One region of the Priestia sp. D3YE.R1 genome, then DNA from elsewhere that is predicted to be linked to it. Evidence: riboswitches for the same ligand, from Rfam matches in the RefSeq annotation. Region 1 holds a riboswitch; each other region holds the start of a gene.
What was found. Region 1 has a riboswitch for S-adenosylmethionine ahead of ACOZIR_RS05515 (sulfite oxidase-like oxidoreductase). Riboswitches for the same ligand answer to the same signal wherever they lie in the genome.

Region 1 (7,418 bases):
TGTAACTAAATTTACGTGATTTAATGTTTTGCTATCATCAAAAATAAATTCAAGATCATAGGCGCCGGCGTGATACGTGTATTTCGATTGAGTCGTACCATCACCTTTTACTTTGCTTGTAAAGTTTGGCTGACCTAATTCTTTCTTTAAGTTAGCTTGCGTGATGGACCCTAAATTTGTTTGACGCTCTACATTCGTACCAAAATAGCGAATTTCGTTGATGACGTTATTTTTGTCATAGCCAAATGCGTATCCAGGATGGCCCATTTCCGCATGATAGTAGTCAAAGTTATTTGATGAACCTTCAGGCGGCGGACCGAACTGATCACGAACGTCTTGACGCAGGGTTTTGCCAATTTTAAAGTCTGCTGTTAATCGTGGCACTTCACCTTTTACTGCGTCGTTATAAATTTCGTTAATGTTTTTTACAGCTGTTTGACTCTGGCTGCTTGTTTCTTGAGATGTAGCTGCGTGTGCTAGTGTATCAAGCTGAGCGACAGGAGCAAATCCAAACGCAGCAATTCCTGTAATCGTTGCAGCAGCTGCCGCTTTTGATAGTCGTTGTTTCATTTTCATGATTTTTTCCTCCTATATATAACGATTTGGCAACCTCAGTCTACCTAAAAGAGCAGATAGGCCAGAATAGTCAAGGAGTCTTAGTTGAGTTGGTAACTGATACATATAATGTAACACGTCTTTTAGAATGTAAACGTCAGGTAAAGTGAAAAGTAAAAAAAGATTCATTTATCATAGGTGAAAAGATTGGTTTCTATTCCTTTATTATGTAAAAAAACGTAATATAGGAAGGGTTCTAAGTCTTTATAAAAAACTAGATAATAACTGTAAGTATGATACAATAAATCAAGTATTTGTTAAAAAATAATATTTATTTCTGGAGTTTTGATGTATGGAAAAAAATTTGATGAGAGGTACGCTTTTACTAACGGTGTCTTCTTTGCTAACAAAAATTTTAGGTTTTATTTATATTATTCCTTTCACAGCCCTAGTCGGAACGTCAGGTTACGCGCTTTATAAGTATGCATACGGTCCATATACCTTGATGCTAAGCTTATCGACAATGGGTCTTCCGCTTGCTGTTTCGAAGTATGTATCGAAATATAACGGTCTTGGAAACTACCGTGCGGGACAAGATCTATTAAAAGCAGGACTTCTATTAATGACGATAACGGGCATAGTAGGCTTTTTAGCGCTTTATACAATGGCACCGTGGCTCGCTGAACTAGTCATTAACGGAAAAGATTCCTCAGGAAATAGTCAAAAAGACGTGGTGTATGTTATCCGAATGGTGAGCTTTGCTTTAATTATTATTCCGCCTATGAGTCTATTACGAGGCTACTTTCAAGGTAACCAGTCTATGGGACCGTCTGCGCTAAGTACAATTATTGAACAAATAGTACGTGTGCTGTTCATTTTAGCAGGAGCATATGCTGTCATTCACCTTTTTCATAGCACGATGACAAAAGCTGTTGGAATTGGTACGTTTGGAGCGTTTATTGGAGGCGTAGGGGGAATAGGGGTTCTTGGTATGATTTATTTGAAGCGCAAGCGGTTGATTATGAAAGAAGCGAACAGCGGAAAGAATAATAAATCCGTTTCGTTCTCTTCAATGTTCAAAGAGCTTGTAACGTACGCCGTTCCGTTTGTATTAGTTGGTTTAGCTATTCCGATCTATCAAAATATTGATACGTTTACGATTAACATGCTCTTTCAATCAATAGGATATGGACAAGCTAAGGCTGAAACGATCAACTCAGTCATTGGATTAGCACAGATTTTAGTGATGGTGCCGGTATCGTTAGCAACTGCCTTCAGCATGTCGCTGATTCCGGGCATTACATCTTCTTTTGTGCAAGGGAATTTACGAGAAGTAAAAGGAAAGATTACAAAAACGCTGCAGCTGCTGTTATTTTTTACTCTTCCTGCTGCGGTAGGCCTTTGTTTATTAGGTAAGCCGGTATATATGATGATTTTTGGAGTGAAAAACAGTCCTGAAATCGGTGGAGTTGTTTTGCAATGGTACGCGCCTGCTGCGATTTTATTTGCTCTTTTCACCGTAACAGCCGCAATTCTCCAAGGAATTAATCAGCAAAAGAAGTTAATTTTAGGCTTGGGCTTAGGAATTGTTATGAAGATAGTATTAAACGTACTGCTGGTTTCAAGCTTAAAAGAAATTGGACCGGTTGTCGCGACGTACGGAGGGTATGGTGTATCGGTTATCTATAACTTTTATTTAATTAAAAAATCCATTTCTTACCGGATTCAATCACTGGGACAAGCGGCGTTGACGCCTGTTTTATTAGTAAGTGTGATGTCAGCCGCTGTGGTTATCTGCAATTATGCTTCTCACTATTTTTTAGAAAATAAGCTGTCTGCATCTTCACTTGCGATTAGCACATCTTGTATTTCAATTGCTTTAGGCGCTGCTGTGTATCTAGGACTTGGCGTAAAAACAAGCTTAGGGCAAGCCATTGTATTAAATAGAAGAAAAAGAATGTAAAGGAGAGAAAGTAGTGTCAAAACGATTTGTACTAACCGTAGCGACTGGAGGATGTATCATAATCTTCGGAGCGCTGCTGCTCTTAAATTGGGAAAGAGTGTTTGGAAATTACCGTCCCCTTCAAACAGCAAAAGCCGTATTCAAATTAGAAGTGGGAAGTCAAGGTGTAGCAGAGACTACGGATTCAGATGATGCTCTTCACTACGTGGTGAAAAAAGGACATTTAGATGAATATATTCAACTGATGAATGAAAAGGGCTATTTGTTAAAAGAAAAAGATATTGATCATAATCGACTTGTTTTTAACGATGGACAAGAAGATGAGCAAATTTACTACAAGCGCTTTGCTAGGAAGTATACGATGATTGATGGAGAAGGGTAAAGACTTTACATAGTATTTTAGTAGACTAAAACCTTATACCTCTATCTGTTTTTCAAGTTTTTTTGTGCGGAAAAGAAAAATAATATTGACAATTATGACAAAAAGCTTAATACTGACTTTATTACATAAAACAAATACAATTTGTTTCCTTATCAAGAGAGGTGGAGGGACTGGCCCTGTGAAACCCGGCAACCGCTGTCTATGACAGAATGGTGCCAAATCCTTAAGAGTGCGCTGCTCTTAGAGATAAGGAAGAAGCTGAAACGAAGCTCTTCCTTACTTATTTAAGGAAGGGCTTTTTATGTAGAAAAAACAACGAGGTGATATTTTTGAACAAAGCAGACCGTATCAAACGAATGAAAACACCAGAAATTGATCCAAAGTATAAAGGACGAGTGCCTCCGGGTCAGGTAGTAACGGAGCGATTTCCAATTTTACATGAAGGGGACGTGCCGGAGTATAACTTAGAGGAATGGACGCTTCGCGTGTTTGGGTTAGTAGACAAAGAAGTAACGCTTTCGTATCAAGATATATTGAATATGCCGCAAACAACGGTTAAGTGTGATATCCACTGCGTAACGAGATGGACAAGGCTTGATAATGAATTTACGGGCGTGCTGTTTACAGACTTTTTGAAGGCAGTTGGCGTGGAGTTAAAAAGTAAATATATCATGCTGCACGGAGATAATGACTATACGTCAAACATTGAGGTAAAAGATTTACTGAGAGACGATATTCTTCTTGCTCATTCTTTTAACGGAGAGCCGCTTACAGCTAAGCATGGATATCCGCTGCGATTGGTTGTTCCGCATTTGTACTTTTGGAAAAGTGTTAAATGGCTTCGAGGCTTTGAGGCTATTGATGAAAATCATCCTGGTTTTTGGGAGCAAAACGGCTTTCATCTTAGAGGAGATCCGTTTAAAGAAGAACGTTTTTCTGGAGAAGATTTAGGTATTCCAGAAGATGAGTGGGTACATAAAGACTATGATTAATGAAAATGCCTATGCGTGTGCATAGGCATTTTGTCAGCGCTGGCGGTTTAATTCCCACACAACGTGGCGAAGTTCGGGCAAAATCAGCTTGGTCATCGCTAGACGAACAGCACCGCTTGATCCTGGTGTAGAAAAAACGGCTTTTTCGTTAATCGTCCCGGCAATTGCCCGGCTCATAATCGCTGCGCTGCCGATGTCTTCCGTGTAGCTCAGCATGCGAAACAGCTCGCCAAACCCAACGATTTCTTTATGAATCAGCGCTTGAACGGCTTCAATCGTGACGTCTCGTTTTGTAATGCCAGTCCCGCCGTTTGTGAGAACAACGTCAATGTCCTCATCACTGCAGCCAGCAAGTATCGCTTGTTGAATCGACGTTTGGTCGTCTTTTACAATTTCATAGGAAGCGACATGCATGTCGTGTTCTTTCAGAAGTTGGATCATTAGCGCGCCGCTTTTATCGGTTTCTTTTGTACGTGTATCGGATACCGTAATGACTTTGCAGCGAACGGGCTGAGTTGCTTTAGATTTATGTTCGTGTACGCTCATCGTGTACCTCCTTTACGCTTCGGTGCGTTTATAGTCACCGTTTTTGCCGCCTGATTTTTCAAGCAGATACGTTTCGCCGATAATCATGCCTTTATCAATAGCTTTGCACATATCATAAACGGTTAATGCACAGGCAGAAGCAGCGGTTAAAGCTTCCATTTCAACACCTGTTGAGCCTTCGGTTTTAACCGTTGCTTCTATTAATAAACGGTACTGATTATTGCTTGTATCCCAGTCAAATGAAAGGTTCACGCCTTTTAATAAAAGAGGGTGACACATCGGAATAATGTCAGACGTGCGTTTTGCTGCCATGATTCCTGCTACTTGTGCAACAGCAAGGACGTCGCCTTTTCCAATTTTATGTTCGACAATCGCTTCGTGAATTTCTTTGTTAACAAGTATGCTTGAACGAGCGGTTGCGACGCGGCGAGTGATAGATTTTTCGCTAATATCGACCATGTTGGCACGGCCTTGATCATTAAAATGGGTAAAAGAAGACATCGGTGTTTTCATCCTTTTTCAGTAAATTTTGTTGTATGATAGAAATAGTGAGATATGCTATGATTTTACACCATAGCGCAAAAAGTGAACAGACGTAAAGGAAGTGAAGAATGTATGTTAGAAAGCAGAACACCTATTTCAATTCCTGAAGCAATTGAAAAAGTCATGACATATAAAAGAAAAGGCAGCATCGAACGCGTATCGATCACTGAAAGCTACGGGCGCTATTTAGGAGAAGATATTGTCGCTGATCAAAACGTGCCTCATTTTAATAAATCGCTTTATGACGGCTTTGCGGTTCGAGCACAGGACTGCGCAGAAGTATCGAGTGAACATCCCGTGGAGTTCGAAGTGGTAGGTGAAATCGGTGCCGGCTCTGTTTTTGAAGAAGAAGTAAAGCCGTTTCAAGCGGTGCGTATTATGACAGGAGCGCAAGTGCCTCATTCATGTGATGCGGTTGTGATGCTTGAAGTAACGAAGTCGTATGAAAAAGAAGGCAAAACGTATATGGCGTTAAGCAGGCCAGCTTCAAAGTGGGAGCACATTGCGTTAAAAGGAGAAGAAACGAAAAAAGGAGACGTGCTCGTTTCAAAAGGAACGCGCATCAATCCGGGCGTCACGGCTTTTTTAGCTACGTTTGGCTATGCGGATGTAGCTGTGGTGAAGCAGCCGGTTGTTGGGGTGTTAACAACAGGAAGCGAACTGCTTGATGTGAACGAACCGTTAGAACCAGGAAAAATCCGCAACAGCAACTCCTATATGGCACTCGCGCAAATCGTAAGAAGCGGCGGGATTCCGAAATACTTAGGAAAGCTCGAAGACGACTTTGAAAGCTGCTATGAAGCGGTAGAAAAAGCGCTTAAAGAAGTGGACATTCTACTGACAACCGGCGGGGTATCCGTTGGCGACTATGATTATTTGCCGGCTATTTATGAAAAGCTTGGTGCAAATGTACTGTTTAACAAAATTGCGATGCGACCCGGAAGTGTCACAACAGTCGCAGAACGAAACGGGCAGCTGCTGTTTGGATTATCGGGAAATCCTTCTGCTTGCTATGTCGGGTTTGAACTGTTTGTACGTCCGATTGTTCGCAGCTTTTTACATTCACCGGCGCCTCATTTACATAAAACAAAAGCGGTGTTAAACGGCCGCTTCAAAGAACCTAATGCATTTACGCGAATGGTGCGAGGAGAAATTTCAGATGAAGATGGAAAGCTTGTCGTGACGCCTGTTGGCATGGACAAGTCAGGCGCTATTTCGTCATTAGCTGCAGCAAACGCGCTGATTGTTCTTCCAGGTGGAGAGCATGGGTATGATAAAGGAACAGAAGTGAACGTGCTGCATCTTGAAAAAGAAGGCACGAGTTCGCTTTGGGTATAAAAAGACTATTTTTATGTAAGAGTTCTAGTCTGAATAGTGATCAAATTGCTAGTAAATAAACAACAATGTATAAGTCGTGTATAAATAAGAAAATGAGTAGGTAAAAGAGTCCTTGTGTATTAAGGGCTCGTTTTTATGATGTATTCCGCAAAGAGTGATTATGTTAACTATAATTATGTATCACATACAGCCTAAAAATAGAAAAAACTACCTTAGAGTTAGGGAGAAGGTAGTTTTTTCTATGACGTAATTAGGTTTCATGAGTGATGATTCATTGCATCTTGAGTAGTTTGCTTAATAGATAAGAAATATATTCATACTAATTTTAAAACTTCTTTATTTTGGGTATTAGTGAGTGGTTTCAAATGATATATCTATTTAACGAATAGTAACTAATAACCTTGGGAACTTTATCTATTAACAAAAGGAAAGGAGGAGAAATTATGCGAAAAAAATGGTCTGTTTTATTATGTACGTTAGCTTTAGCTATGATGACTTTCATCTTGCCGGTTAATGCTGAAAACAATAACGTAGATAGAGCAAATTATAATGATGACGTAAATACTCGAAATGTCACTACAGCAACTGATGTGGATGATGATAATGATTCACCTTGGGAATTACTAGGGTTACTAGGACTAGTTGGTCTTTTTGGCCTTAAAAGAAGAGATGACCGTGAAGAAAAAGTTCGTTAGTATCTATTTTGCATGAGTAGAGATAAATAATGGTTGTCAAAGATTAGCTTTCTAGAGAGTCCATAAAGGTGTCTTCTAGCAATTAGGGACACCTTTATTATTTTCTATAAAGTACATTACGTTGACTGAATCTGTGTAGGCTTTACATAAAAAGTAGAAAAAGCTCCCTATTTCCGTAGGGAGCTTTTCTGCTGCAAGAATCGTTTCCCCCATAGATCGATGCGTGGCGGCATCTTCAACAGGTTAAGTAAATAGTGGAATGTTATTGGTATTTTAACTTACAGCTTTTAGTTTTGCTTTAGAATTCAAGCTCCATAAGCTAAATAGTACGGTCATTAACCCGAGTATGATGCTAGACCAAAGCACGCCATCTGTTAGTGAATAAATAAATGGAAACAGTACAA
Region 2 (7,418 bases), on a different contig from region 1:
TTATATACTAAATAAAAAATACCGCTAGGATTTATCGGTTATTAATCTCGTTAACTTCTTACATATTAAGCCAACTCAAAAAGGATTGTCAATGCGTTTTTAAAATAAATTTAATTTTTTTATTCGAGATACAGCTTCTCTCATACGCTCTTCATTCGTCAGCAGTCCTACGCGCACATAGCCTTCACCATATGTTCCAAAGCCTACTCCAGGCGCCACTACAACGTGGGCTTTTTCAAGAAGTAAATCTGAAAACTGTTCAGAAGTATATCCTTCAGGAACTTTTAACCATGCAAAAAAGGAGCCCGCTGGAGATGTAACATCCCAACCAATTTCTCGAAGTCCTTGAATAAAGGTATTGCGTCTAGATTCATAGCGCTTAACTAAATCATTCACACATTGTTGAGATTCTAACAGAGCTGCGGCCGCGGCCTCTTGAACCGCTCCAAAGAGACTGACATACATGTGATCTTGAAGAAGATTAATAGCTTCTACTACACTTTCATTTCCTACAGCAAATCCAACTCGCCATCCCGCCATGTTATACGTTTTAGAAAGAGTATAAATTTCAATTCCCGTCTCTTTTGCACCAGGAGTCTGTAAAAAGCTGATTGGCTTTTTACCATCAAATCCAATTGCTCCGTAGGCAAAGTCGTGTACCACACAAATATCGTGCTTGGCAGCAAACGCCACGGTGTCTTCAAAAAACTCTGCTGTTGCCACTCCACCAGTAGGATTGTTCGGATAGTTTAAAAACATGAGCTTTGCCTGTTCTTTGGCACGTTCACTTATCTCTTCGTATACGGGTAGAAAATGATTTCCAGCCGTGAGCGGCATCACTTCCATCTTTGCTTTTGCAAGCTCTACTCCAGACCAGTAATCAGGGTATCCAGGATCCGGAACCAGCACCGTGTCTCCAGGGTTTAATAAGCACTGCGGGATTTCAACAAGTCCACCCTTCCCGCCAAACAAAATAGCTACTTCTCTTTCAGGATCTACATCAACGCCATATTCTCGCTTATAAAAAGTCGCAACGGCCTCTTTCAAAAACTGGTGCCCCCGAAACGGAGAATATTTATGATGCATAGGATTAGCACTTGCTTTTTGCAGTGTTTCTACAATATGTGAAGGAGTAGGCTGATCAGGATTTCCCTGCCCTAAGTTAATAACGTCATGCCCTTGGGCCATTACTTTTCCTACCTTGCCTACAAGTGATGCAAAAAATTGTTTTGGTAAACTTTTTAATAGTTCCGATTGCTCAAATTGTTTCATCATCGCACACCTTCTCAAAAAATTCTTGAAATTCTAGTCACAAATAATATATTGTAATACTCAACTTGTAAAGTCATTTTTTTCAACTACTAAAAAAAGGACGGATGATAAAGTGAGTGTAAAAATCACGTGTTTGCAGCTTGATATTGCGTTTGGAAACCCAACTAAAAACCGAAAATATATTCAACAAAAAATGACGGAAGCCATGAAAGAAAATCCTGATATCCTTGTGCTTCCTGAGCTATGGGATACAGCTTATGATTTGACGCGGCTAGACGAAATTGCAGATGAGGAAGGACAGCAGGCCAAGCAATTAATCTCTCAGTTTGCTAAAACGAACGAAGTAAATATTGTGGCGGGTTCGATCGCGAAAAAAACAGAGCAAGGCGTCACGAATACGATGTATATTTTTGACCGAAAAGGTCGTGAAGTATCACAATACAGTAAACTGCACTTATTTAAATTAATGGATGAACACCTCTATTTAGAAGCAGGAACAGCAAAAAATCTTTTTACACTTGAACAGTCTTTATGCGCAGGAGTTATCTGTTACGATATTCGTTTTCCAGAATGGATTCGGGTTCATACTAGCAGCGGAGCAGAAGTCTTGTTTGTTGTCGCTCAGTGGCCGGCTCCAAGACTTGCCCACTGGAAAGCACTGCTCATTAGCCGTGCAATCGAAAATCAATGCTATGTAATCGCGTGTAACCGTGTAGGCCAAGATCCTAATAACACATTTGCCGGACATTCCTTAGTCATCGATCCATGGGGAGAAATAATCGCTGAAGCTGGCGATAGCGAAGAACTTTTAAGTGCTGACGTTAACCTGGAACTTGTAAAAGAAATTCGCAAACAAATTCCTGTCTTTACAGATCGCCGCACAGAATTTTATTAATTATGTATTGACAGCGTTTTTTTTGCATGATACGATTTTCACCAGATAACATAAAATATTCAAACAAATCAAAATTGAATAAGTAATCGTACTCTTATCAAGAGTTGGCTGAGGGATTTGGCCCTGTGAAGCCCAGCAACCGACCGTCATTCCATCCTAAGGTGGATCACACCCGTAAAACATGTTTTACAAAGGCACGGTGCTAATTCCAACAGAAAGTAATTCTTTCTGGCAGATAAGAGGTTTGAACACTACAATCAAGCCTCTTTCCAACGAAAGAGGCTTTTATATTTTCTAAAACTATAAAAGCCTCCATAAATTCTTAAACCTATTAACTTAGTAAACAAATCAGTTTAATAAACTATGGAGGGATTCCGATGTCAACAACAAAAACAGAGAAGTATCAGCCTTTAACAGAAATTTCAGCAATCAAACTTGTGAAAAAGCTAGGTCTCTTTGATGCCACAGAAGCACTGACTGCCCGTGAAATCGGTGACGGCAACTTAAATCTCGTCTTTCACATCATAAATGATCAAACGAATAAATCCATTATCGTCAAACAAGCACTTCCCTATGCAAAAGTTGTAGGCGAAAGCTGGCCTCTATCCTTGAACCGTGCCACAATTGAAAGCAATGCGCTCAAGCAATTCGGTGCATTTACGCCAGAACTTGTACCCGCTGTTTATTACCATGATGAAACGCTTGCTGTTACGGTTATGGAAGATCTGTCTCATTTAACGATTTCTCGCGCCGGACTTATTCAAGGTGAAAGTTATCCTCTGCTCTCACAACATATCGGTTCTTTTCTAGGACATATTGCCTTCAAAACGTCTGATTTCGCCTTAAAGCCTCAGGATAAAAAAGAAGAAGTTGTCAAATACAGCAACCCGGACTTATGCAATATTACGGAAGATTTAGTTTTTACAGATCCTTTTTTTGATATTGATACAAATGAATTTGAAAAAGCGCTGCGTCCTGATGTAGAAGAATTGTGGAATGATGGTGATGTAAAGCTGCAAGCAGCAAAATTAAAATATAAATTTTTAACAAATGCGCAAACGCTAATCCACGGTGATTTACATACAGGCAGCATCTTTGCTAGCAGTCAAGAAACGAAAGTGATTGATCCAGAGTTCGCTTTTTACGGTCCGTTTGGATTTGATTTAGGGCAATTTGTTGCGAATTTATTTTTAAATGCTCTTTCTCGAGAAACAAATCGCGAACCGTTATTTGCACACATTACGAAAACATGGAACGTATTCAAAGATACCTTTACTGCCCTTTGGCACTCTGAAAACACTGAACCTTTCGCTAAAGATGAGCGCTTATTACATGAAATTTTAACGCAAACGTGGCAAGATGCTATTGGATATGCAGGATGTGAAATCATTCGACGTACGATTGGCTTAGCTCACGTGGCGGACTTAGACGAAATTTCTTCAGAGGAAAGAAAAATTAACGCTAAACGTACTGCGTTAAAAATTGGACGCTATTTGCTTCTGCACCAACAAGACGTTTCACCAAATGAATTTGAACATTTACTTCGATAACGAATAATGTATACAATGAAAGGATCGGTATCAGCATGACAAATACACTATCACTTCCGCGCTCAGTGGAATGGAATGAATCATATATTACTTTATTAGATCAGCAGCAGCTTCCTGGCAAAGTTGAATATATTAAGCTGCAAACCATTAAAGACGTATGGGATGCTATCACTACCTTGAAAGTACGCGGAGCTCCTGCAATTGGCATTACGGCAGCTTTTGGTCTTGCTCTTTCTGCGCTTAGCTATGACACAGATTCAGTCAAGGAATTTAACAAAAAGCTAGCTCTTGATCAACAGTATTTAGCTAGTTCACGCCCTACTGCCGTCAATTTATTTTGGGCACTGGAACGCGTAGCGAAAAGCGCTGAATCCGCTTCGTCCGTTAATGAAGCTAAAACAAAAGTTGTTCATGAAGCTATTCAAATTCAAGTAGAAGATGAAGAAACGTGCTACCGAATTGGAGATCATGCTCTTTCTTTATTTAAAAAGAAAGATAAAATCATGACAATATGTAATGCGGGTTCAATTGCTACAGCTTATTATGGAACAGCATTAGCACCTTTTCATTTATCTAAGCAGCGCGATATTCCGCTTGAAGTATTTGCTTGTGAAACAAGACCCGTTCTTCAAGGTTCTCGCTTAACAGCATGGGAACTTCAGCAGTCGGGAGTAGACGTTACGCTGATTACGGATAATATGGCCGCTCATACAATTAAAACAAAAGGAATTAATGGGATTATTGTAGGTGCTGACCGCATTGCAGCAAATGGCGATACGGCTAACAAAATTGGAACATATGGACTTGCTCTTTTAGCGAAAGCATTCGGTATTCCATTTTACGTAGCAGCACCGCAGTCCACATTTGATTTATCTATTCAAGACGGAAGCAGCATCCCTATTGAAGAACGTTCACCTAAAGAAGTAACGCACATTGGAGATACGCAAATTGCTCCAGACGGAATCTCCGTGTACAATCCAGCTTTTGATGTGACGCCAAGCGAATTGATTACGGCCATTATTACAGAGCATGGAATTATCCATTCCCCGTCTTTTGAATCTATTCAAAACGTTTTGCTGCAATCTGCTCAATAAAAAAAGCCGCTGTTATGCGGCTTTTTTTATTGAGCAGTGGTTTCCAACTGCATTTGTAACACAATTGTAACAGTACTCTCTTCTTTTTCTACATATATTATAGGGGATTTCTTTTAAATAAAGGAGGAGTAACTATGAGTTCAGAGCAAAAAACAGATAAAAACAAAGCGCTGAATCGTAAGCAGCAATATCAGCTATTCGATTTATCTCAAGATGAAGAACTAAATTCCCTCCCTTCTCCTCAGCAAATTGACGGTGTTTTTGTGCAAGGAGAAGGCTGGAAATTAGACGGTGAATAGCTATTTAAACTATAGAGCGCCTTTTGCTACATTTCTTTCAAGCATTAATAGTTTCTCTTTTATATGAGTTTGGGAACCTGCATAACCTGTTAAAGCTCCGTTTTTACCGATCACACGGTGACAAGGTAAAATAATAGGCAGTGGATTTCGACGATTCGCTTGTCCCACAGCTCTTACGGCTTTAGAGCGATTAACAGACTCCGCTACATCACTATAAGACCACGTTTGTCCATAAGGTATACCTTTAAGCGTTAACCACACTTCTTTTTGGAAGTCTGTTCCTTTTATATCCAAAGGCACATCAAATGTTAGCGTGCGCCCTTCAGCATAATCCTGCAGCTGTCGCTTCGCTTCTTTCACAAGATGAAAATTCTCGTCATGGACAAGTTCTTTAAGCTGCTCATTATGATCATCGCTATCAAACAAAATATGTTGAACCCCTTTTTCCGAGGCTACAATATAAATTTTCAAATCAGAAAATAAATTCATTTCTCCATAGTACATACTTGCTTATCCTTTCTATTTAGGCTGGAAGAATAACATGAAAAGCTGTTCCTTCTCCTATTTTGCTTTCCACTTCAATTCGCCCTTTATGTTCTTCGATAATTTTATATGAGACCATCAAACCGAGTCCCGTTCCTTTTTCTTTTGTCGTATAAAATGGTTCTCCTAAGCGCTTGATGCGCTCTTCTGGCATTCCGTCTCCTTGATCTCGAATGGAGACCGTCACGTAGTGCGGCTCTGTAGAGTAGACTTCAACAAAAATCCTTCCCCCGTTTGACGTGACTTCGATTGCATTTTTAATTACATTTATTAATACTTGCTTAATTTGGTTCGGCTCGCAGTACACCATTGGCAGCTGAGGGGACACACTTAGTTCAAACTGAATATTTTCTAAAAGCGCTTGAGCATTTAATAAATCAATCGTTTCTTTAACAACCGCAGCTAAATTTTTCTTTTCAAACTTTACGGCCTGTGGCTTAGCGAGTACTAGAAACTCTGTAATAATGGTTTCGATTCTTTTTAATTCGGATTTAATAATATCAAAATAAAGAGAGTGATCTTCTTGAATGCTGCTTTCTAATAGCTGAACAAACCCTTTTAAAGCCGTCATCGGGTTGCGGATTTCATGCGCAATCCCAGCTGCTAACTGTCCGACTACTTGAAGCGTATCCGATTTCCGAATCTGCTCCTGCATTTGATTTCGTTCCGTTACGTCTCTTAAAAGCGTCATATATAGACCTGGCAAGATATCTTTTTTCGTAGAGAATTCGATATTTTTAACTTTTTCGTTCCCCGTAACGTACGTAATCTCTCCTTCAGCTTCCCCTTTTTGCTCAATCGTTTCTTTATGCTCAATGACCGCATCTAAATTCGCTGAAGAAATAAAATCCTCCATGGAGTGCGCACAAATCTCCTCTTTGCTGAGTTCTAGAATATCACAAAGAGAAGAATTCACATCAATAATATTTCGCTTGCCGTCCCATAAAACTAACCCGTCAATTGAGCCATTAAAGATTTGCCTGAATTTCTCTTCGTTATTCCGAAGCTCCTGTTCGATTTTTGTACGTTCACTGATGTTTCGAAAAATGGTTAAATGGTCTCCTTCTATAATGCCTTTTTTCCCTGTGAATTCCAACTGTTTGATTTCTCCATTTGGCATGTAAAAAGGAAGCTGATTGCGAATTTCTCCTTTTGTTTGAAACGTTTGAAGCACCTTTAACGCACTAAAGCTTTTTGTATCGATAAACGTATACAAATTGCTTCCAATTAATTTGTTTAACGGGAGCTCAAATGTACGTGAAGAAGCAAGATTAGCGTTCAAGATTTCACCATCTTCTCTCCAAATCAAGATCGCTTCAATCGCATTTTCAAAAATAGCCCTGAAATTTTTTTCGCTTCTCAACAGCTGCTGTTCCATCAGCCGTTTTTCCGTCACGTCTCTCATAATGGACATATAGTATTGACTGTATATATTAGCCGTTGTGGTAAATTCAAAAAAAGTAACGTCCCCATTTTCGAGCCTGATCGGCAGCTCGCCGCTTGTCTTTCCTTCTTGATGCAGAGTTCTCCATAGTTTTTTTACCTTATAATGATAAGTAGGTTCTACAAGCTCCTCTAACGTTTTGGTTAGAAGCTGTGCTCTTGTATAATTTAATCGCTCGCAAAATGAAGGGTTCGCGTCGATAAGCTGACCGGTTCGATCAAAAATGACAATTCCATCTACCGCTTCATTAAATACATCCATAAACATATGATGACTAATAAACCGTTCATTTTCCATCATCTTGTGTTGCGTAATATCTCG
Region 3 (7,418 bases), 170 kb from region 1:
GCGGGCGAATCAAAATATCCGTTAAAGAAAATGCTCGCTTTTGCATTTGACGGGATTACATCTTTTAGCGTAGCGCCTATACGGTTATTAACGCTGCTTGGAGGAGCTTCTTTTCTTTTTAGTGTTGCGTTTGGCATTTATGCGCTGATTCAAAAATATTTAGATCATACGCAAATTGGGTGGACGTCTCTTATTTTATCAATTTGGCTTGTAGGCGGCCTGCAGCTAATGGGGATAGGGCTTGTCGGAGAATACATTGGCAAGATTTTTAACGAAGTGAAACAGCGTCCTAAATATACGGTTGAAAGAGATTTATATACGAAACACTCATTAGACAAACAAAAAGATTTGCTGATGCATTAATTAAGAAGCTTCTCCTGAATGGGGGGCTTTTTGTGTTAAAACGTATATCATAATTTTTAGGGCAATAGGAGATGCTACTACTAAAATTGCTAAGGAGATCAATATCTATGAAAAGACTATTTTATACAGTCAGCACTTTTTGTTTTGTTTGGCTTGCTTTTGCAACTATTCATGTTAGCGCTCTTTCGATGGAAAAGCTTCCAATGAAGAAATCATCTGAACAATGGTCGGTTGAACTGGCAAAAGCAAGTATGACGGGAGATAATCAGCTAAAGTGGAAAAATAACGTCTATCATACATATGGGTTAACCGTTGAAAACATTGGAAAAGACGTAGAACGCGTGCAGGTTCAAGCTTTTCGTCACGAAGGAAAAAATAAGACGAAATACAGCTTGTTTTCTCCTATTGAAAGATCTAACTTAAGCAAAAGCGGTCAGCGTTTTCGCTATGCGAATTTTGCTGTTCCTGGAAAAGCGGCAGGCTTAGACATCATGATTAACTGGACGGATGAACAAGGCAATCATCAAGAACATTTTGAATTTAAATAAAAGTCTTCGCTTAGGCGAAGACTTTTTTTGCAGGAATTTATCTCTGCATGTGGAAAACGAACACGAAAGGAGAGATCGTGATGATTGTAAAAGCTACTGAAGAAGAAATACAGGAAATTCGGACAAAATCTGCTGATGCGCTGTTTGAAGGAACAACGCATCAGTTTCAACCGTCAACTGAACGCGTAAATGAACTAATTGATAATGCTCTTAAAAAAGGATGTTATTATTTAGTATCTAGACAAGAAAATAAACTCGCAGGCTGGGTTCTTGCGGGACCATCTGCCGACTTCTTTTCAAAAGAAGAAATTGGCTTTATCTACGAGTTATATGTTGTATCAGAATACCGCGGGCGGGGTCTAGCCAAGCCGTTAATGCAAAAAGCGATTGATGAATTGTCTATCAAAGGATACCCTGAAATCAGGCTCAGCGTTCATGCTGGGAATTTTGTACAGCATGTGTATCGCGAACTTGGATTTGTAGATAAACAAATATCAATGAGCCTGCAGGTGGTAAAACGTTCGTAACGTTGGTGAATGTCAGCGAGTCCATAAAACATAAGATGTTATACATGCGATGAGGTTTGGTAATGAAAGTAAAAGTAAATAAGTAGCCCAAACGGCGCCTTTATCTAGTACTTCAACAGCTCCTCCACCTGTATGATCTGAGGCGGGAGGATCTTCAAGCGCGTTCATAATCAAAGCCGCTGCTGCTAAAATAATTCCTCCAATGCTTCCGGTTGTTTTGACAATTGCAATATGGAAAGTAGATGAAAAGGCAATGCTGAGAAGCAACAGCAAGCTTCCCAAAAAAGCAGATAACATATATCGTTTCATGTGCTCACCATCCTTTATGACAGCATACCATATTTTACTTCTTTTTTCTTTTTATTGAAAAGCTATTGACGTAACCTACAAAACATATTAGAATAGTCAGAAATAATTTAAAAACGAAATATTCTTATCTAGAGAGGTGGAGGGACTGGCCCTTTGAAGCCTCAGCAACCACAATTATTGAATGGTGCTAATTCCAGCATAGCCTAGCTTTGACAGATAAGAAGAGGAATCTTTTTCTATGGTGAAATCCTCTTCTTAGGAAGAAACATTTCGTATAGAAAAGGTGATGACATTGAACAATAGACAAACGGCGTTAAGCATTGATGATTATTTAGATCTATACTTGTTAGCAAAAGAAATAAAAGACGAAACGTGGCAACAGGAAATTTTAGCTGCGCTAAAAACGAAGCAAAATCGCTCATTTGAAGACAAACAATCCGCACTCGTTCAAGAAATATGGGAAGATTTTAAACAGTTAAATGAAGATATTTCTTTTACGTATCGCTTAATTCAAGAAGAGCCAACTAATGAACGATTTCAGGCTAAATTAAGGCACCTGCGAGAACGACGGATTACGCTGAGTCGCGAGTTATATCTAGCTAAAAAACAGTATGTTGAACATATGCAATAAAAAGATCCGCTTGATAAACAAGCGGTTTTTTTGCATGTAAATGTTAGAAGCATTATATTTCGGGTAAAAAAGAGATAAGACAAGAAAAGGAGGGATGACAGTGGCTCAAGGTGTATTATGTGAAGTAAATGAGTGCGTGTATTGGAAAACTGGAAACAAATGCAGTGCAGAGTCCATTTACGTTGTGAGTCCTGAAAGTAGTCACCATGTTTCTGAAACGGAAGAACCTGGCTGTAAAACTTTTGAACCCGCGAGATAAATGCTAGTTTTTATAAAAAGCATAAAATGAACGATGCGCTGACGGAGTTGAGTCGGCGTTTTTCTATTTTTTTAAAATGCTATTACTTAGGTGCAATAATAAATACATAGTAAAAAACCAGTGTCTACATCTAATTGTGTATTTAAACAAAATGATACGATAATTTTTTTATTTTTCGACAAAAGAAAAGTGAGAGAAAGGTGATAGAATACAAATATATAGCCTAGCTGACTTTTAGCACAGACTTATATGAAAGCGCTAACAAAAAAGGCTGTATTCATCTCGTTTTGACAGATTGGAAAAAGGGGAGACGTTTATGCAGGGGAAAACTCAGGGGAAAGAATTGAAACGCGGGTTAGAAGAAAGACATGTGACGCTGATGTCCTTAGGAGCAGCCATAGGGGTAGGGCTGTTTCTTGGATCTGCATCTGCTATTAAATTAGCAGGACCGGGAATATTGTTGGCGTATGGATTTAGCGGAATGATTATGTTTTTTATTATGAGAGCACTTGGAGAAATGGCGATTCAAAAACCTGTTGCAGGTTCATTCAGTAAGTACGCGCGCGACTATTTAGGGCCGCTTGCTGGTTATTTAACAGGTTGGAATTACTGGTTTTTATGGGTTGTAACATGTATGGCTGAAATTACAGCCGTTGGTATTTATATGGGGTATTGGTATCCAGATGTACCAAACTGGATTTGGGCGTTATCGGCGCTTGTCATTATGACAACAGTTAACTTCTTAGCTGTTAAGGCATATGGCGAACTGGAATTTTGGTTTGCACTTATTAAAATTTTAGCGATTGTATTAATGATTGCCGTTGGATTATTAATGATTGTGTTCGGAATCGGCAACGGCGGCGTTGCGACTGGTATTAAAAACTTGTGGGACAACGGCGGACTGTTCCCGCACGGATTCAAAGGCATTTTGCTGTCGCTGCAAATGGTCATGTTTGCGTATTTAGGAATTGAAATGATCGGTGTTACCGCGGGAGAAGTGAAAAATCCGGAAAAATCTCTAGCAAGAGCGATTGATTCTGTCTTTTGGCGTATTCTTATTTTCTACGTGGGTGCATTATTTGTCATTATGTCGATTTATCCTTGGCAAGAAATCGGTTCACAGGGAAGCCCGTTTGTATTAACATTTGAAAAAATCGGGATTCCAGCGGCGGCTGGTATTATTAACTTTGTCGTGCTAACAGCAGCTCTTTCTTCTTGTAACAGCGGTATTTTTAGTACAGGCCGTATGCTGTTTAACTTAGCAGAGCACGGAGAAGCGCCAAAAGGATACAGCCAGCTGACAAAAGGCGGCGTACCGGGAAAAGCTGTTTTAGCATCAGCGGGTGCTTTATTAGTGGGAGTAGCGTTAAACTACATTGTGCCTGCCAAAGTATTTACGTGGGTAACAAGCATTGCAACATTCGGTGCGATTTGGACATGGGGAATTATTTTGCTTTCTCAAATTAAGTATCGCAAAACGTTAAAAAAAGGTGAAGAGGAAAAGTTAAAATACAAAATGCCTTTGTTTCCGCTAACGTCTTATGTATCACTTGCGTTTCTAGCGCTTGTTGTTGTTCTTATGGCGTACAACCCAGACACAAGAATTGCAGTTGTCATCGGACCATTATGGTTTATCGGTCTTATTATTGCGTACTACGCAAAAGGATTTCATAAACGAAGTCAGAGTTCAGCTGCAACTGAGCAAAAGCTCGTGAAATAAAAGAAAAAACCTCTTTCTTGGAAAGAGGTTTTTTCTTTTGTTTGTTTTTAATTTCTTATAAATTAATTAGTTTAGGTAGGTTTCGATAATTGTTTCAATATCATAAGGGGTAACACCTTCATCAAGAGAATAAATAGTGTCAGCTTTTTGCTTGTCGTGGATAAGTGTTCCTCTAGCTTCTGCGTGAAATGAAAAAAGGTCATAAAGCGTTGGCTTCAACAGCTTTGTCATAGCTTTTCCTATAAGAGAGACAGATCCATTGTTTTGTTCGAGATTATTTTCAAATTCAACATGATGATGCAGCGAAATATCCGTCCAGATTAATTTTCGCTCTTGTAAATCAAAAATTAAAGGGATGGAGATGGTGGAATCACTAGCAAGATCTACTTTATTCTGCACGGTAGAAGGTTCGAATATCTCGCCGGACTCTATGTGCTGTCTTATCATCCATCCTCCAAAACATTCGGGAAGCATAACAAAAGGCTGGACAGAAAATGAATAAACGTTCATCAATATATAACGGCCGCCTTTTTTTAGAATCGTAGGGATATGCAAGTCAATAAATTCACATGCCCCGTTAGGAGCAGATGTAATATCTCCGCTGTGAAAAGCTTTGAAGCTTTTTGAAGATAAGTTTGTATAAGAAATATGCTCTTTATACTGCCAGTTTTCATCGTAAATTCCGGCAGACAAATCAATATCTACACTACCGGTGTGTTCACCATTTACAAAGCCTTCTTTCCACCAAATAAAAAAACGAAGCGTATTGCCTTCAGGAATTGTTAATTTACTGCCCCTACTAATCGTTTTTAATGTTTTGCTGCTTGAACGCTGTGAAAATGGTATAGTTTGTTCACGTAAACGTTCATCAAGCCATACATTTCCAAGAGGTGGCAACTTAGCAAAACGGTCATGTAAAGCATCTTTGCATGCATTTATTACACCATCACAAAGATTTTTACGAAGAGAAGGTAAGGGATTATCAAGCGCCATTACTTTGGACACATTCCCTTTTGGAAACACTACGCGCATATCTTGTCTATGATGTCGATGCTTCATATGTGAATAGAGCTGAAGCAGTACTGGCGTAGAGACATGATGAGCGACCGTTGCAAATGCTACAATAATAGAAGCAGCTTCTTGTTCCCCAGTAGATAAGCGCAGTAAATGGTCAATTCGTCTAGCAAAGTCACCTGGCCGTTTTTCTAAAAGTGAAACTGCTTTTGAGACGTCTTGTTGCTCGAGTGCTTTCTCTAATTTACTATAGAACGTCAACGGTCTTTTATGGTTTCGAACAGCATCGAATCCTTTAGCAGCGTGAGGAAATCGATGTTTGTATTCTCCAGGATGTAAAATCTCACCTAAACGAATCCACTTTACTTTATAACGAAACATATCTTCTTCTACATTTGGAGTGCTTTCTAGCAGCTGCAACAAGCTTCGGCGTTCAAAACGACTAAACTTTTTAAATAAAGTGGGTGATGAAAGGCTAATATCGCCATCAGATAAAGCGGTTGCCAAACGTAAGACATCTGTTGCTGTTTTAAAATAAGAAGACAAGACATCAATAGGTAGTTTGTTTGTTTTAATTAAAACTGAGCTAACAAATGCAGCATTTTCTTTTTGAGGAATGACTGCTGGAAGTAGGTCTAATGCCGGTAAAGTGATAAGAGACCATTCGATGTCTGCTCGATCCGTTTGCGATAATGAGGTATTGGCACCAATTAATTGGCGCATCATAAGGTCAAATTCTTCATCCGTTCCGAGGTCAATAATCCGTAAATCTGTAGTATCAAACAGTGGAAAAACATCTTGTTTTTCACTGTTTGGTAAAATCCCAGTCAGATAGTGAACCACAGCATTTATGTATAGTTCTGCTTCGGACGCTTGCATGACTTCGTTTGGAAAGTTAGGATACATCGGTTTATATTTAACATGAGCGCCAACAAGTCTTTTTAAAGATAAGAGAAGCTGCTCATAAAAAGACATAAATTCGTAGAACGGAAGAGTGAGTAACCGATCAATTAAAGAAGTTGAAGCTGTAAATCCTAATGCCTCAATGTTTTTTAACATGGAAGCCACATAAGCAGGGGGTAATATATCTGATCCTTGCTTCACAATTACTTTAGACTGTCTTCTTAAAAAAATATCGTTTTTCATTCAAACACCACCATGTATGATTTGCACAGAAAAAGCCAGGCGCTTTGCTTCCTGACTTTGAATATATGTATAGTTAAGTTAATGGATTAAGGAAAAGGGATACCTCTAAATTCTAAGAGTTGGATGAGAAGGAAGAAGTATCATAGCCTTAATCTTTGAATAGTGTACCATCATATTGAAAGGATGTAAAATAATAATAGTTTAGTAAGAAAGGGAATTTTTTATCTTTTTTACCTATCGAATTCTCTCAATCTTAAACCCATTATCAATCTGATGAAAGCCGACTTTTGGATAATAGTTCATAGCAGAAGGAGCGGAAAGTAAAATGAGCGCGGTTTCTTCACCGATTTCTGCTTGAACGTGCTTGATGAGCTGTGTGCCGATTCCTTGATTTTGATAGTCTTTTACGACAGCTAAATCCGATAAATAGCAGCAGTAGCTAAAATCTGTTAACGCTCTAGCTATGCCAATGAGTTCGCTGTCGTTCCAAGCGGTGATGGTAAGAGAAGCGTGATCAAGCATTCTTTGAATCCGATCAAGATCTTGTGAAGGACGTTTAATGCCTGAATGTACAAACACTTCAGCAGCTTGTTCGGCACGGATTGAGACGTTGGTTTTATAAGTAATAGTCATTGTGTCATCTCCTTGAGTTATAAGATATAATTCAGTATATGAAGAAACTGAACTGAGAGTAAGTGTCAGAAACGGTAAATTTGATAGTATCAGTTAGAAAGGAAAGAATACCATGTTAGAGTTAATGCCCTTGCTCAATAAAAGAAAAGCAGATCCCTTATACATGCAGCTTTATACTTACATAAAAAAACAAATTCAAAAAGGTACCATTCCGCCTCATGAAAAACTGCCTTCTAAACGAAAGCTAGCTCTTCATTTAAGCATTAGC

Region 2: it holds a riboswitch for S-adenosylmethionine, as region 1 does, so the genes downstream of both, mtnK (S-methyl-5-thioribose kinase) here and ACOZIR_RS05515 (sulfite oxidase-like oxidoreductase) in region 1, are expected to answer to the same signal.
Region 3: it holds a riboswitch for S-adenosylmethionine, as region 1 does, so the genes downstream of both, ACOZIR_RS04710 (hypothetical protein) here and ACOZIR_RS05515 (sulfite oxidase-like oxidoreductase) in region 1, are expected to answer to the same signal.

Annotation. Positions count from the first base shown of each region.
Region 1 is NZ_JBLTHW010000001.1:1,083,383-1,090,800, forward strand. Features, by position in the region: gene ACOZIR_RS05500 (YjgB family protein) at 1-576, opposite strand, end outside; gene ACOZIR_RS05505 (putative polysaccharide biosynthesis protein) at 908-2,518, shown strand; gene ACOZIR_RS05510 (hypothetical protein) at 2,532-2,900, shown strand; SAM riboswitch class I at 3,047-3,153, shown strand; gene ACOZIR_RS05515 (sulfite oxidase-like oxidoreductase) at 3,230-3,892, shown strand; gene ACOZIR_RS05520 (MogA/MoaB family molybdenum cofactor biosynthesis protein) at 3,926-4,438, opposite strand; gene moaC (cyclic pyranopterin monophosphate synthase MoaC) at 4,451-4,939, opposite strand; gene glp (gephyrin-like molybdotransferase Glp) at 5,054-6,319, shown strand; gene ACOZIR_RS05535 (WGxxGxxG family protein) at 6,763-7,014, shown strand; gene ACOZIR_RS05540 (SPW repeat domain-containing protein) at 7,288-7,418, opposite strand, start outside.
Region 2 is NZ_JBLTHW010000002.1:654,049-661,466, reverse strand. Features, by position in the region: gene ACOZIR_RS15530 (pyridoxal phosphate-dependent aminotransferase) at 100-1,272, opposite strand; gene ACOZIR_RS15525 (carbon-nitrogen family hydrolase) at 1,385-2,167, shown strand; SAM riboswitch class I at 2,259-2,409, shown strand; gene mtnK (S-methyl-5-thioribose kinase) at 2,545-3,717, shown strand; gene mtnA (S-methyl-5-thioribose-1-phosphate isomerase) at 3,753-4,811, shown strand; gene ACOZIR_RS15510 (hypothetical protein) at 4,946-5,110, shown strand; gene ACOZIR_RS15505 (methylated-DNA--[protein]-cysteine S-methyltransferase) at 5,120-5,614, opposite strand; gene ACOZIR_RS15500 (PAS domain S-box protein) at 5,634-7,418, opposite strand, start outside.
Region 3 is NZ_JBLTHW010000001.1:914,360-921,777, forward strand. Features, by position in the region: gene ACOZIR_RS04690 (glycosyltransferase family 2 protein) at 1-363, shown strand, start outside; gene ACOZIR_RS04695 (hypothetical protein) at 471-911, shown strand; gene ACOZIR_RS04700 (GNAT family N-acetyltransferase) at 992-1,438, shown strand; gene ACOZIR_RS04705 (hypothetical protein) at 1,451-1,747, opposite strand; SAM riboswitch class I at 1,869-1,970, shown strand; gene ACOZIR_RS04710 (hypothetical protein) at 2,034-2,378, shown strand; gene ACOZIR_RS04715 (DUF1540 domain-containing protein) at 2,479-2,637, shown strand; gene alaP (alanine permease AlaP) at 2,954-4,357, shown strand; gene ACOZIR_RS04725 (cytoplasmic protein) at 4,424-6,517, opposite strand; gene ACOZIR_RS04730 (GNAT family N-acetyltransferase) at 6,752-7,150, opposite strand; gene ACOZIR_RS04735 (PLP-dependent aminotransferase family protein) at 7,263-7,418, shown strand, end outside.